Regions from separate parts of the Pseudoalteromonas sp. CuT4-3 genome, predicted to be linked through region 2. Evidence: predicted binding sites of a transcription regulator. Region 2 holds the regulator's gene; the other holds the start of a gene.
The links. The regulator ArgR, encoded in region 2, controls arginine synthesis, uptake and breakdown. The targets are predictions, from matches to a motif close to ANTGAATANNTATTCANT.

Region 1: a site for ArgR is predicted at 6,050-6,067, ahead of VOI46_RS17525 (arginase family protein). Genes of this name have one in related genera too.

Annotation. Positions count from the first base shown of each region.
Region 1 is NZ_CP142031.1:124,843-132,407, forward strand. It holds gene VOI46_RS17500 (SDR family NAD(P)-dependent oxidoreductase) at 1-636, opposite strand, end outside; gene VOI46_RS17505 (DUF393 domain-containing protein) at 633-1,031, opposite strand; gene ppc (phosphoenolpyruvate carboxylase) at 1,152-3,797, shown strand; gene cdd (cytidine deaminase) at 3,905-4,831, shown strand; gene udp (uridine phosphorylase) at 4,913-5,668, opposite strand; gene VOI46_RS17525 (arginase family protein) at 6,104-7,213, shown strand; gene VOI46_RS17530 (transporter substrate-binding domain-containing protein) at 7,334-7,565, shown strand, end outside.
Region 2 is NZ_CP142030.1:3,117,646-3,125,210, forward strand. It holds gene mdh (malate dehydrogenase) at 1-315, opposite strand, end outside; gene argR (transcriptional regulator ArgR) at 541-1,008, shown strand; gene VOI46_RS14450 (Dyp-type peroxidase) at 1,005-1,904, opposite strand; gene VOI46_RS14455 (ABC transporter ATP-binding protein) at 1,948-2,994, opposite strand; gene VOI46_RS14460 (iron ABC transporter permease) at 2,995-4,626, opposite strand; gene VOI46_RS14465 (Fe(3+) ABC transporter substrate-binding protein) at 4,626-5,630, opposite strand; gene VOI46_RS14470 (tRNA-uridine aminocarboxypropyltransferase) at 6,406-7,092, opposite strand; gene lpdA (dihydrolipoyl dehydrogenase) at 7,387-7,565, opposite strand, start outside.

The DNA.
Region 1 (7,565 bases), on a different replicon from region 2:
AAGCTGTTTAGCTACAAATTCAGCGCTAAAAAGCTTATCCGCAGGTACGTTTTTTTGAAATGGTTTTGAAAGTGCTGTATCGGTAGTGCCCGGATGAAATAACACCAGTTTAGTATTTTTAGCTCGGCGCGCCAGTTCTACCGCTGCGGTTTTAAATAGCATGTTTAAGGCCGCTTTAGATGCGCGGTATGTATACCAACCGCCTAATTTATTATCGTTAATACTGCCCACACGCGCACTGAGCGCCGTTATAGTGCACTGCGTTTTATGTGTTAACAGCGGTAAAATGCTCTGCAAGCACAGCAAGGGAGTGAGTGTGTTGGAATTAAATAATTCGTTAAAATAGTCTGCGTTTAGCTCTTCTAGCTTTTTTTCTGGCATGTGGGTTTTGTTGTGTAAAGTGCCATTAAACATAACGACTTGTTGAATATCGGCATTTTGCTCTTTTAAGTAAGTTGTAACCTTGGCTAAGCTTTGCGCTGTGTAATCGCTCTTTAGGTAAACAACATTACTATTTGTTTTTGCCTTTTTTGAGCTAACACATATAACTTGCACTGTGGGGGCATTTATTTGTAGGTGCTCAATATAAGCCTGTGCTATTGCGCTGCTGGCACCAAATAAAACAATTGTTTTCATTGTTTGTCCTTTGTATTAACAGTGCATTGGCCGTTTAAACAGGAGGCGTTTGGCATGAGCAAACGGCTTATTTTTTGTCTGTGTTTTGCAAAAAACATATAGGCGGCATCAGCGAAGTAGCGAATTATTGGCAAGCGAAAAATTTTCAACCAGCGGTATTTTCCTACTGTTCTCCACGCTTGATAAGTAACATCTAAGCCGTAAATCATCTCGCCAGTTGGTAACCTTGCATGCAATATAGCCATGGCCTTGTCTTTATTAACACTTGGATAACGTGCGCTAAAATCGTGGCTATTAAGGTCTTCTAAAACAATTTTATGTTTAGTATCAGCATCTTTAAGGTGCTGCATTTCGGTATTGCAAAGCGGGCAGCTGGCGTCGTAAAAAATGATCATAAAAGCCGTTTTCTAATAATTTACATATAGCTAATTACGATTCACCATTGCAAATGGATCTATTAAATCTGCGCTCATGATGATATTAATAGCATTCCATGAAACAAAGGAGACTGAGAAATGAGTGAACAATATGCCGCCTTGCGAGGTAATGTTAATTTACTTGGGCAGCTACTAGGACAAACTATTAAAGATGCCCAAGGCCAAGCGATTTTAGATAAAGTAGAGGAAATTCGTGCTTTATCAAAGTCATCTCGCAGTGGTAACGAAGACGACAGACAAGCGCTAATTGAGGTACTACATGCGCTTAGTGATGAAGAGCTTTTACCGGTTGCCCGTTCATTTAATCATTTTTTAAATTTAGCTAATGTAGCAGAGCAGTTCCACACTGTTTCGCGTTTTAATGATGTTGGTTTTTGCCAACTAAACCCTCTCACTCAAACATTAAAAACGTTAACTGCAAAAGCAAAAGAAGGCCAATTAGATAGTAATCATCTGGCCGAAACACTCTCAAAACTCCACATAAACTTAGTATTAACCGCTCACCCAACCGAGGTGACGCGCCGTACCATCATTAATAAACACGTAGAATTAAGTGATTGTCTAGCCTCGCTTGAGCGCAAAGACAATTTACCACAAGAGCGTGAAGCTATTTTAAACCGTATCGCTCAGCTTATCAGCCAAGCATGGCACACTGATGATATTCGTCGTTCTCGCCCAAGCCCAGTTGATGAAGCTAAATGGGGATACGCTGTTATTGAAAACAGCTTATGGCACGCTGTGCCACGCTTTTTACGTGAGTTTTCAGATCAAGTTAAAGAGCATTTAAGTTTAGAGCTCCCAATTGATTACAGCCCCATTGAGTTTACCTCTTGGATGGGCGGAGACCGTGACGGTAACCCATTTGTAACTGCACAGGTAACACAGCAAGTACTTGATCATGGTCGTTGGATGGCGCTTGATTTATACAGCCGTGATATTGACACGCTAAGCGCAGAGCTGAGCATGTCAGATGCAAGCGATGAGCTAATTGAGCTGGCAGGACAAGACTTTGAACCTTATCGCGCTGTACTTAAAAAGCTTAAAAACCAAGTCTCTGAAACAGTGGTGCATTTAGGTGCAAAAATTAAGAATAAGCGCAGCGATTCAGAAGACTTAATCACTGATATAAATCAAATCAAGCACCCAGTAGAGGTGTGCTATCGCTCTTTATTAAAGTGCAACATGAAAGTTGTCGCCGATGGTTTATTACTTGATTTACTGCACCGTATAAATAGCTTTGGCCTGCGTTTGGCAAAACTTGATGTGCGCCAAGATTCAGACCGCCACAGCGATGTGTTTTCTGAGCTTACACGCCACCTAGGCTTAGGTGATTACAACCAATGGCAAGAGCAAGATAAGCAAGCATTTTTGCTTACCGAGCTTAACTCACGCCGTCCGCTTATTCCTAAAAACTGGCAACCAAGTCCAGAGGTGCAAGAAGTACTCGACACCTTTGATGTAATAGCTAAGCAAGATGAAAAAACATTTGGCTTGTATATTATTTCAATGGCGCGTACCGCCTCTGACATTTTAGCTGTACAACTGCTTTTAAAAGAAAGTGGCTGTCAGTTTGATTTACCAGTAGCGCCTTTGTTTGAAACGCTTGACGATTTAAACGCCGGTAGCGATGTAATTACCACGTTGCTTGATAACGTATGGTACCGCGGGCATATTAAAAATACCCAAAATGTCATGATTGGTTATTCTGATTCAGCTAAAGATGCCGGCATGATGGCCGCAGGCTGGGCACAGTACGAAGCAATGGATAAACTAGTGCAGCTTGCCGATGAGCGCGGCATTGAACTTGTTTTATTCCATGGTCGTGGTGGTACGGTAGGGCGCGGTGGGGCGCCTGCTGCACAAGCACTGCATTCACAACCGCCTGGTTCATTAAAAGGTGGCTTGCGTGTAACTGAGCAAGGCGAAATGATCCGCTTTAAGTTTGGTTTACCCGATGTAGCACTGCAAAGTTTAAATATTTACGCGGGTGCTGTACTGCAAAGTAACTTATTACCACCGCCAGAGCCTAAGCAAGAATGGCGTGAAGTGATGAAGTTGATAAGCGAGCAGTCGTGCGATCACTACCGTAATGTGGTTCGCCATGATGAAAACTTTGTTCCTTACTTTAGAATGGCAACGCCTGAGCTAGAGCTGTCTAAATTACCATTGGGCTCGCGTCCTGCGAAACGTAACCCAAATGGTGGGGTTGAGAGCTTACGTGCTATTCCATGGATTTTTGCATGGAGCCAAAACCGTTTAATGTTACCTGCATGGCTTGGTGCATTAACAGGCTTAAAAGCGGCACTCGATAAATACGGCATAGAAACACTGCACGAAATGAGCCTGCAATGGCCATTTTTCAGAGCACGTCTTGAAATGCTAGAAATGGTATTTAGTAAAGCCGATAGCTGGTTAAGTGAGCATTACGATAACGCGCTGGTGGAAGATATGTACAAACCACTGGGTACCTCGTTACGTAAAGAGCTAGAAGAAGCAATTAGCTTAGTGCAATCGCTTAGCCCTCAAAATAGCTTATTGGCAGATCAACCATGGATAAAAGAGTCGATTGCGCTGCGTAATCCGTACACCGATCCGCTTAATGTACTGCAAGTTGAGCTGCTGCGCCGTTCGCGCTCAAGCGATAAAGTAAGTGAAGGTGATATTGATAATGCATTAATGATCACTATGACAGGTATTGCTGCAGGTATGCGCAATACTGGTTAGTCTACTTTAACTAAAAAACAGGGGAGCACAGTGTGCTCCCTTTTTTTGCTGGCATTTAGGCGTCTAACCTTTTAAACTACTTAGCCATTAAATAATTATAATATGTTATGGCATCAGCAACTTTTACTGTGCAACAAGACACAGCACTCACAAATTCACATATCTCATTAAGCGTTACGCAAACTCAAGCATTACGCAGCCAATTAAAAGCCCAGCGCGGTATTTTACATCCTAACGATATTAGCCAATTATGCGCGCAACTTAATGTATCTGATGACGCGTTATTACAAGGTTTAGTGCCTTTAGCGTCTGAATTTTCGGTGGCTCCTGTTTCTCATTTTCATGTGGGAGCTATTGTTAAAGCACTTGATGAGCAAGGTGATATAAATTTTTATTTTGGTGCTAATGTCGAGTTTGATCACCAAGCGCTTAGTTTAGTCGTGCATGCAGAGCAGTCGGCGATTAACAATGCGTGGTTAAATGGCGCAAAAAAAATACTAAAAATAGCAATTAGCGATGCCCCATGTGGTTATTGCAGGCAGTTTATGAACGAACTGGCTGATGCAAAAGAGTTTGATATTTTACTACCAGATCAGCACTTTAAATTAGCTGATTTATTACCGCATTCATTTGGCCCCACTGATTTAGGCAACGATTTTAGCCTGTTTAACCCAAAACAGCAGCAATACACATTTGCAGATACAGCTCTCGATGAAAAACTAGCAGCCATGGCGCTAATGGCCTACGTACCTTACAGTAACAACTTTAGCGCAGTTAAAATAAGCACCTTTGATAATGGTGACTTTTACGGCAGTTACGCAGAAAACGCGGCTTACAGCCCAAGCCTTTCGCCACTACAAAGTGCGCTTAGTCAATTGTTTTTAGCGGGTCTAAGCTTTAACGATAAAACGATTAAAGCAATTACACTGTTAGAAACCCAAGGTCATGAAAACCAAGGGGGAGTAGCACGTGCGGTACTTGCAAGCTTTAGCAATTTGCCAGAAATAGAAGTGATAAGCGCAGAGCTAAGGTAACCAGAATTTAGATTAAGCTAAAAACAATAAAGCACAGCAATTGCTGTGCTTTATGCGTTTTATTAAAGCGCTAAAAAGGCATTAGCCTAATAGTACTTTTGCAGCTTCTAATACCACAGCCACTGATTTTTTCTCAATTTCACCGTGATCAACGTTTGGAATTTCTTGGCGAGTACGGTTAACCAATACACCGGCAACACACGCCGCTTTAAGGCCTAGCGCTGCACACATGGTAAATAAGGTAGCAGACTCCATTTCATAGTTCATCACGCCTAGGTTTTGCCATTCTTCACAGCTACCTTGTAATGACTTAGGTACATAACCCGAATGCGTATCGTAACGCTCTTGCCCTGGGTAGAATGTATCGCTTGAGGCAGTAATACCAATGTGGAAGTCGATATCTAGGTTTTTACACGCTTGCACCATAGCTTGAGTTGCAAAAAAGTCAGATACCGCAGGGTAGCTAAGTGGTGCAAAGTGTTGGCTTGCGCCATCTAAACGCACAGACGCTTGGCTTACTAAAATATCACCTTCATTAATATGTGGCTGAATTGCCCCAGTAGTACCAATGCGTAAGAAAGTACGTACGCCAAGCTGTGCCAGCTCTTCTACAGCAATAGAGGTTGAAGGGCCGCCAATACCGGTTGAACAAATCACCACAGAGTGACCATTTAACTGGCCTAAATAAACATGAAACTCACGTGTTTGAGCAAGGCAGGTTGGGTTGTCTAGGAATTGAGAAATGCGTGCAGCACGATCTGGGTCACCAGGGACAATAGCAAGCTCAGCCCCTTTTAAATCGTCAATACATAATCCTAAGTGAAATACCTTTTCCATAACTAAGCCTTTTTATAAAAATTTGTTGTCAATCTAGCATCATTACGGCAAATGTAAACTAAGTACAGGACGTATGTCCGATGTTGAAAAATACTTATAAATGATGGCTTTATTCATTCACATTGAATATTAAATCAAAGGCTTAAAGTTCGTTAAAAGGTGGGTGGTTGACTTGTTTATTGAGAGTCTATATGTATTGATTATGGTGATAATTTAAATTTATCAATACGTGGTTTAAAGCATTTTTAGTTATTTAATAACAAATAGTTACGGTTTTATTTTGACTTTATTTTAACGGCTTTTATATAAGCGCGTAAATAATGCTTGAGCAATAAGTGAGCGCATTACGCGATATTTGCAAATAGGTCGATAATTTTAGTTTTTGCATAACTAATCAAAACCACATGAATAAAACACACAAGTATAGGATTTATTATGAGCACACAATTTGACGCGTTTAAACGTAAAGTAGAGCACTGTTTATGTGCACCTGGCGATGGTGTATTTACAGTTAATACCGCGAAAGAGCGTAAAGCGGCATTACGTAATAAATTGTATGGGCAAAGCGAAAATGTTGATGTTTTGTGGCGCGATTCTTTAACACAATTACCCGAATCTTCTCACAAAGCGGTTATGTTAGGTATTAGCTCAGATTGTGGCGGCGGTATTTTACGTGGCGCAAACTGGGGGCCATTATTTTTACGCTCAGCCTTGATTGATCAGCAAACCCAGTGCCGCTCTTTTGATTTAGGTGATGTACGCGTTATCCCGCATTTATTACATGATAAATACTTAAACGACGCCACAATTTCAAACTGCCAAAAAGCCCTATACGGCGATAAAAACGATGATTACTACGTAAGCCCGCTTTCTATTACCGAAGATGTGTGTGACAGTTTTTACGCCACATTTAAAGATAAAGGCATATTTGGTATTGGGGGCGATCACTCAATCAGCTACCCACTAACTAAAGCGTATTTAAAAGCTAAGCGTGAGCAAGGCAAACGTACTGCTATTATTCATTTTGATGCGCATACCGATTTATTAGTAGAGCGCTTAGGGATAGATTTATGCTTTGGCTCGTGGTGTACGCATATATTAGAGTTTTTACCTGCACCGCATCATTTAATCCAGTTTGGTATTCGCTCAAGCGGTAAACCTAAATCGCACTGGGAAAGCACCTTTGGTGTAAAACAACATTGGGCTAATGAAATTATAGAGCGTGGTGCAAAAGCGGTTGCTGATGAAACCATTGCGCAGCTTAAAGCCGATAAAGTAGATGAAGTTTACGTAAGCTTTGACATAGATGCACTCGATGCCGAATTTGCCTCAGCCACGGGCACACCAGAAGATAACGGCTTAACCCCGCAACATGCACTGGATATTTTACAAGCTATTGCCGATGAGTTTCCAATTACTGGCGCCGACATGATGGAAATAGCGCCATTTACCGACAGCTCATTAGTAGGCCAAGCAAGTTCAGAAACAACATTACGTGAAGGCGCTAAAATTTCAGCGTTCTTAATTAGTGCAATGAATAGATAGCAGGTTAGTCTTTAAAAAAATCTAGTCCTATCAGCGTATAGGGCTAGGTTAAAAACTAGCGGTTCGGTTACCCTCGGCTATAGTTGGTGTATATCTGTTTTAGTTTTGAGGCGAAGCTAAATGAAGCTGTACTTATTTTTGTTGTGTTTTGCATGCATAAGGCTCAATGCAGCTGAAATTACAATAGTGACCGAAGTATTCCCCGACTTTCAATACATTGACGAAAACAACCAACTTGCAGGGCGCTCTGTAGATAAAGTGAGAAACGCGCTCGCCAATACAGATATTAAATACACTATGTTAGCGCATAGTTGGGCTGTGTCTTATAACGCAGTATTAAGAGATACGAATA
Region 2 (7,565 bases):
AATGCCTTCTGCTAATGTTTTGATGATACCTGCGTTTACGTTAAATAAATCCGCACGATCCATACCTGGTTTACGTGGCATACCCGCTGGGATAAGTACGATATCACACCCTTCAAGCGCTTTATTTAAATCGTCTGCGCCAAAACCTGCTACTTTAACATCTGTAGGGATGTGAGATAGGTCAACCGCAACACCTGGTACAACTGGTGCAACATCGTAAAGTGATAATTCAGAACCAGCTGGTAAGCCTGTTTTTAATAATAAAGACAACGCTTGACCGATACCGCCTGCAGCACCTAATACAGCAACTTTCATTGGAATTCTCCGTAATTTGAGGTAGGAAATATTTGTGGCTCTTAAGATAATGAAATTAGCGACTAAAAACAAATTTATCCTGCTTATTTCAGGTATATTTTCGACCATAGTTGTAAACTTTGTTGGTTTATCGCAGCAAACTGGCAAGTTAACTAAACAACTGCTGCATAATTATTCATTTTTGTGTAGAATTTGCATTATAAATAACAAAAATGAATAAAGACTATGCAACCACAAGACAAACAAGAAGCGCTGGTAAAAGCGTTTAAAGCACTTTTAAAAGAAGAGAACTTTGGCTCGCAAGGCGAAATAGTCGAAGCATTAAAAGAGCAAGGCTTTGACAATATAAGCCAAAGTAAGGTGTCGCGCATGCTTAGCAAGTTTGGCGCTGTGCGTACCCGTAATGCTAAACAAGAAATGGTTTATTGCCTACCCGCAGAAATGGGCGTACCGACTGCTAAAAGCCCACTACGTCAGCTTGTTATTGATATTATGCATAACGAAATGATGATTATTATAACCACCAGCCCAGGCGCTGCGCAGCTAATTGCCCGCTTATTAGACTCACTAGGCAAAGCGGATGGTGTATTGGGCACAATTGCCGGAGATGACACTATTTTTATTGCGCCAGCAAAAATATCTGAAATAGACATTACACTAGAGCGCGTACGTATTTTATTTGATACGGTTTAAAGCTGTTTTAAAAAACTAACTGACGGCGCAAAAAACGCTGAGCCCATATCGGCTTGAGTAAAATCAAGCCAGTGGTCGTAACACTCCCCTTTTCCTATCCGGCTGTTAAGTACCTTTTCAAACGCACTTCCCGATGCAGAGCATGTAATACTTAGCATGCCTTGCTCGTAAACATCGCCATACGGCATGCTTTGGTTAAGCAGTATTGCTTGGCCGCTCTCATCTTTGAGCTCACTTCTAGTCGCGTGGCTAGTATCTACCTTTGGCTCAATTAAGGTGTTATCTAAACGTGTGCGCCCCATAATGTGCTCTTGCTCGCTTAGTGATAAATGCTGCCATACACTCAGGTCATGCTTATAACGCTGTACATGAATATAGCTGCCTTGGTGTTCAAAGCTGTCGGGGTTATTAACCAGCGCCGTGATTCGTTTTTGGCGTCCATGTGGGGTGTCGCCTGCATAAATAAAGCCGTTAAAGTCTCGCCCATCTAAAAACCTAAAATTGCGAATTTGTTCAACCAGCTCTACATCGGGCGAAAACAACTTTAATATTTGCAATGCAAAAAGGTGATTAACATCTTCTCGGTCTGAGCGAATTTGTATGAATAAATCACATGGCTGTACGCGCATAACAAAATCACTGTGATTTATATTAGGAAAGCTTTGCAGCTCGCTTGGGATATATTCAGGTAGTATATGCGGCCAATATTGCGCGCCTATAGCCACCATGCAAGAGAGCATGGCTTCGGAAAACTGATCACTAAACTCTTCTTCAATTGCGCTTACGCGCTTAAGCTTTGCGCGCAATGACTCGTCTTGACCATCAAATACATTAAAAAATAAATGCAAACCGTGTAAGTTTGCTTCAGCACAAATCCCAGATTGCGCTTGCGCCATTGTTATTCCTTAGCTTTATAAAACACAGCGAATAACACATTTGTTATGATTCGAAAAAATTCACCGTGTGAGGTTTTATTTTTATTATAACCTGCTCATTTATTTCAAATGACTGGCCATATTGTGCGGCAACTTCAATCTCTTGCTCTGCAATTACAACAGTGTAAACATAAGCCGAGCCTATAAAACGACGGCTTAAAATGCTCACACCTTGAGGGTTATCGGCCTGCGTATTTTGCGCAAGCTCAATATGGTGTGGACGAATATACACCACCCCTTTTATTGCACTGTGCGTATGATCATGCTGCGATTGCACGACACCAAAAGGCGTTGTGTATTCAGTTGCCGTTAACACTTCTGCGCCTAAGTATATGCCCTGACCCAGAAACTCTGCAACCTCCTTTGTCTTTGGCATGGCAAAAAGCTGCTCTGGTGTACCTTGTTGGGCTATTTTTCCTTGGTGCATAATGGCTAGCGTGTCTGAAAACGCAAAGGCTTCTTCTTTTGAGTGGCTAACAAATACCGCAGAAACCTGCTGCGCTTTAATAATGCGCCTAATATCAGCAATTAACTCAAAACGTACTTGTGTGTCTATGTTCGAAAAAGGCTCATCAAGAAGCAATAAACTAGGCTTATAAGCCAAAGCCCGCGCAATAGCCACGCGTTGCTGCTGGCCACCCGAGAGCTGATGAGGGTAGCGTTTTGCACACCCCGTTAAATGCACTAGCTCTAGCATTTCCTCTACCCGTTGCTGTTTTTGTGCTTTGCTTACTTTACCCAGCCCAAACGCAATATTATCGGCCACACTGAGGTGCGGAAACAGGGCATAATCTTGAAACATCATCCCTATATTACGATGCTCTGGTGATACAAATGTATGCTTGTCGCTTACACATTTGCCATCTATAAATACACTACCTTCATTTATTTCAATAAGGCCAGCAATTGCTTTTAAGGTGGTTGTTTTACCGCAGCCGCTGGCTCCGAGCAAACACACAATTTCGTCTTGACCCACCGTTAAATCTAAATTGTGTAGCACGTGCGTGCCACTGTAGTGATAACCCACACCTTGTAAATTTAAACGGCTCATTTAACTGCGTTGCTCCATAGAACGATTAATAAAATACAAGGGGATCAACCCAACTAAAACAATAAATAAAGCGGAAATAGAGGCAAGCTCAAGCTGCTCATCGCTCACATATTGAAATACATGTGTGGCTAAACTTTCAAAGTCAAAAGGCCTTAATAGTAATGCGGCAGGCAGCTCTTTCATACACTCAATAAATACAAGCAATGCAGCTGTTAAAAGACCTCGACGTAATAAAGGAAGGTGCACTAAGCGCAGTGTTTGCCCTTGGCTTTTACCCATAGACTGGCTAGCCATATCCAGTGATGGACTAATACGTACAAAGCTCGATTCTATAGCACCGTGCGCAATGGCATAAAAGCGCACTAAGTAAGCCAGTATAATAGTGACAATGCTGCCGGTTAGTAATAAACCTATATCTAGGTTGTAGCCCTCAAGGACTGTATTTATTGAGTTTTCTAATGCGCTAAGCGGTAATAACACAGCAATAGCCAGAACCGTACCTGGCAGTGCATAGCCGGTGCTCGCTAAGCGACCAGGTATTAAAGAATAGCCTTGCTTTGCCACACGCTGATAAAAAACGATGAGTGTAGCGAGTATTATGCTGGCTAGGCTAACAATAATAGCTACTTTTAAACTTTGCCACGCGTAACTAAAAAATGCCGTGTTCCACGCTTTATCAAAGTAAGTTATTGCATAATTTAGCAATACCAACATAGGTATAATAAAAGCAATGAGCAAAATAACACTGCAAAATGACGTAGCCAGCCATGCATGTTTACCTTTAAGTTTGTACAACGACTCGCTATTAACACCTGATTGACGCTCAAACACGGCTTGGTTACGCCGACTAAAGCGCTCGGCCATTAAAGCTAAAAACAGCAGTAACAGCATAACGCCCGATATTTTCGCTGCAGCCGTGAGTGAGTAATAACCAAACCATGTATCGTACACCGCGGTGGTTAAGGTGCTCACTGCAAAGTAACTTACCGTTGCATAGTCGGCCATGGTTTCCATGCTTATGAGCGCAAGGGCTGCCACAATTGAGCCACGAGAAAGCACTATACTTACCTTAAAAAAGCTTTGCCAAGGCGATAAACCCATTAATTGACTAGCTTGCACTAGCTTAAATGACTGCTCTCGCAGTGCGGTTTTAAAAATTAAAAATAAATACGGATACAGCACAAGTGCGATCATTACAATAGCGCCGGGCAAAGTGCGAATATCAAAAAACCAATAATCCGTTGGCGAGTGCCAATCAAACCAGTCTCTTAGGGCTATTTGCACAGGGCCAGCGTAATCTAGCAAATCGGTATACACATAAGCTATTAAATAGGTAGGCATTGCAAGGGGCAGCATAAGCGCCCATTCAAATTGCTTTTTTCCGGGGAAGGAGCAATACGCACTGAGCCAACCAAGCGGAAGCGCAATTGCACAGCTAAGCAGGCATACGCCAAAAATAAGCAGTACGGTATTAGTAATATAATCCCACAGCACGGTATCCCACAGATGAGAAAATACCTCTGAGTCGCCTTGTAAAGATTCATATATCAGAAAAAACAGCGGGGCCGACAATAAAAGCCCTGTCGACCAAGCAAAGAGCTGCCATTTAGACAGCTTAAATATAAAATTCATTAAATGTCGAACTTCACCTCATCTATTAGCTTAAGGGCTAACGGACGATATTTACTGATCTCATCAAGTGCTAGGCCATCTTCTTTAAAGCTTCCCCAAGAGGCCACTAAACTTGATAGCTCAACGCCTTGCTTAACCGGGTACTCCATATTTACAGAGGCATACATATTTTGAGCTTTGGTTTCGCTCATAAACTCAATAAGCTTAAGGGCATTATCAGGATTTTTTGCATATTTAGTAATGACAGCACCCGAAACATTTATGTGTGAGCCGCGATTTTGCTGATTAGGAAAATTAATATAAACAGACTCAGCCCACGCTTTTTGCTCGTCGTCTTGAAGCATTTTGCCAAGGTAGTAACTATTACCTAAAGCAAGATTACACAAACCTTCTTTTACCGCTTTTACCTGCGCGCGATCGTTCCCTTGTGGCTTACGTGCTAAATTAGCTTTAACACCTTCTAACCATGTTTTAGTTTTTTCCTCGCCGTGATGAGCAATCATCGAAGCAACTAAGCCAAGGTTATAAGGGTGCTTGCCAGAGCGTGTACAAATTTGTCCTTTGTACTGTGGGTTAGCCAAATCTTCGTAGGTGAGTTCAGGTAATGCACCTAGGCGCTCTTTTGATGAATACACATTACGAACCCGCTTAGTTAATGCCACCCACTGCCCGTCGCTATCTCTATACGACGCAGGAATATTGTTTTTAATGCGATCACTTTTAATACTTTGCGTTAAATTTAGATCTTCTAGCTGAATAAGCGCACTAAAGTTAGATGTTAATACTAAATCGGCTTTACTGTGTTTCCCTTCACGCTTAACACGCTCTATTAACCCTTTTTTTGCAAAAACCACATTCGTTTTAATGCCTGTTTGCTTAGTGAAGTCAGCTAAAATAGGTTGAATTAAAAACGGTTGACGAAAAGAGTAAATATTAACAACATCGCTCGCAAACGCAGGCGAAGCGCTAATAATACAAGTAAGTAAAGCCAGTGCAGTTCTCATATCAATTTACCTAAATAGTAATTATTTACAGGGGATTTTATCGTGATAAGTGAAAATATACACTCTTTACATAAATGTAAATAAGTAATTAATGACCAAAAGGGAAATACCGCGTAAGACATCTCTTACAGAGCTGACAGCTAATGAGTAAAAAAACCTATAACAACCCAGTGAAATTAATGTAAGCACCTGTTTTTATTTGATTTGTTATAAATACTCATTTTTTATAAGTAAATCTATAGCCGTTTTAACCTATTTTAGTTGCACCAGCACGCTACAATTACTACATCAACCAAGCAGTGATGCTTATCGAGTAAAAGGAAATGGACTGCTTACTCGAACAACCAATGATTAGGTTACTACGGACAACACGGAAATTAGGACAGGCTCAGGATGAGTATCGCAATGGATTGTTGCACAAAGGAACGTATCAGGACGATACAGCAAGGATAACAACAGCGGATAGTTGTTTAACAGGATGTGATAGGAATTAAATGGACAGGCCCTTGAGGCAACACAATGGAATTGTAAATTAATGGACTTCACTAGGATGTGCCAAAAGGAATAGGTAATAGTTTTTACCACTACAGGATGTACAGGGATTTAAAGGAGATAGGCCCGGATAGCCTAAATTACATAGAACTAAAAAGTAATATCGTAATCACATGGATAAGTAAAAATTGGAGTTGATTAAGTTCAATTGCAGGATGCAAAATTAGAAGATTCCGCAAGCGCGCCTAGAGATAGAGCGCGCTTTTCTTTGCCTAAAATTAAGTTACTGTGGCCTGCCCTTATTTCGCTTACCAAGTAAGTACGCATCACGAAATTTTATAAAGTGCTGTTCAAGCTTTAAGGCGGCATCTTGCTCACCTGCGAGCGCTAACACCATAATGCCTACCTCAGCAGTGCCTAACTGGTATGCGTGAGGTGCAACGCGTAAACGGTAATCTGATAGTTTATCAGCGGTGATCGACAACACCGGTAAATTATCTAGATACGGGCTTTTGCGGATCATTTTTTTAGCTTCGCGCCAGGTGCCATCTAAAAATATAAATAATGGCTTTTTGCCAGGCTCAATGTTTACTTCGGTGGTTGCCCTGCCCGGCTCTACATCTTCAGCTGGAAATATCACCATAGGTTGATAATCAGCGTTGTTTAATAAAGCTAATAGCTCAGCGCTTGGCTCTGTTCTGTCCCATCTAAATGCATAGTTGTCAGGGACTATTTCAGCAATTAAACGCCCTGTGTTTGACGGTTTAAAGCTTTCATTATGATACATTAATAAACACACGCCAGCATCGCACTGCGCTTGTTCTACCCCCTCACATATACAGTAATGCTTAGCAATTAAACACTGCTCACAGCGATCCATTTTGCCGCCACGGGCATTAAATTCGCGGCGCGATTCGCTAATTTGCTGAGCACGTAAAACTAATACTGAGTTATGTTGGGGATTTTTCAACGGGGCTATTACCTAAAATTTGTTCGGCGCGTATTGTAGCTAAAATAAAAGGGAATAGATATCAGCTATCAGCTATCAGCTATCAGCTATCAGCTATCAGCTATCAGCTATCAGCTATCAGCTATCAGCTATCAGCTATCAGCTATCAGCTAGAAATTTTGCTCATATTAACTTACGTGTCAAGACGAGCTTGTCTTAAACTGACGGCTGACGGCTGACGGCTGACGGCTGACGGCTATAAAAACAAAAAACCCAAGCCAAGGCCTGGGTTTTTAAACAGTTAACTAAAAGAGTTTACTTCTTCTTTTTAACTGCTTTTTTGTTTGGTAAATCAGTGATTGAACCTTCAAAAATTTCAGCTGCAAGGCCAATAGACTCGTTCAATGTTGGGTGAGCATGAATAGTAAGTGCTAAATCTTCACCGTCTGCGCCCATTTCAACTGCTAAGCCGATTTCGCCAAGCATTTCGCCTG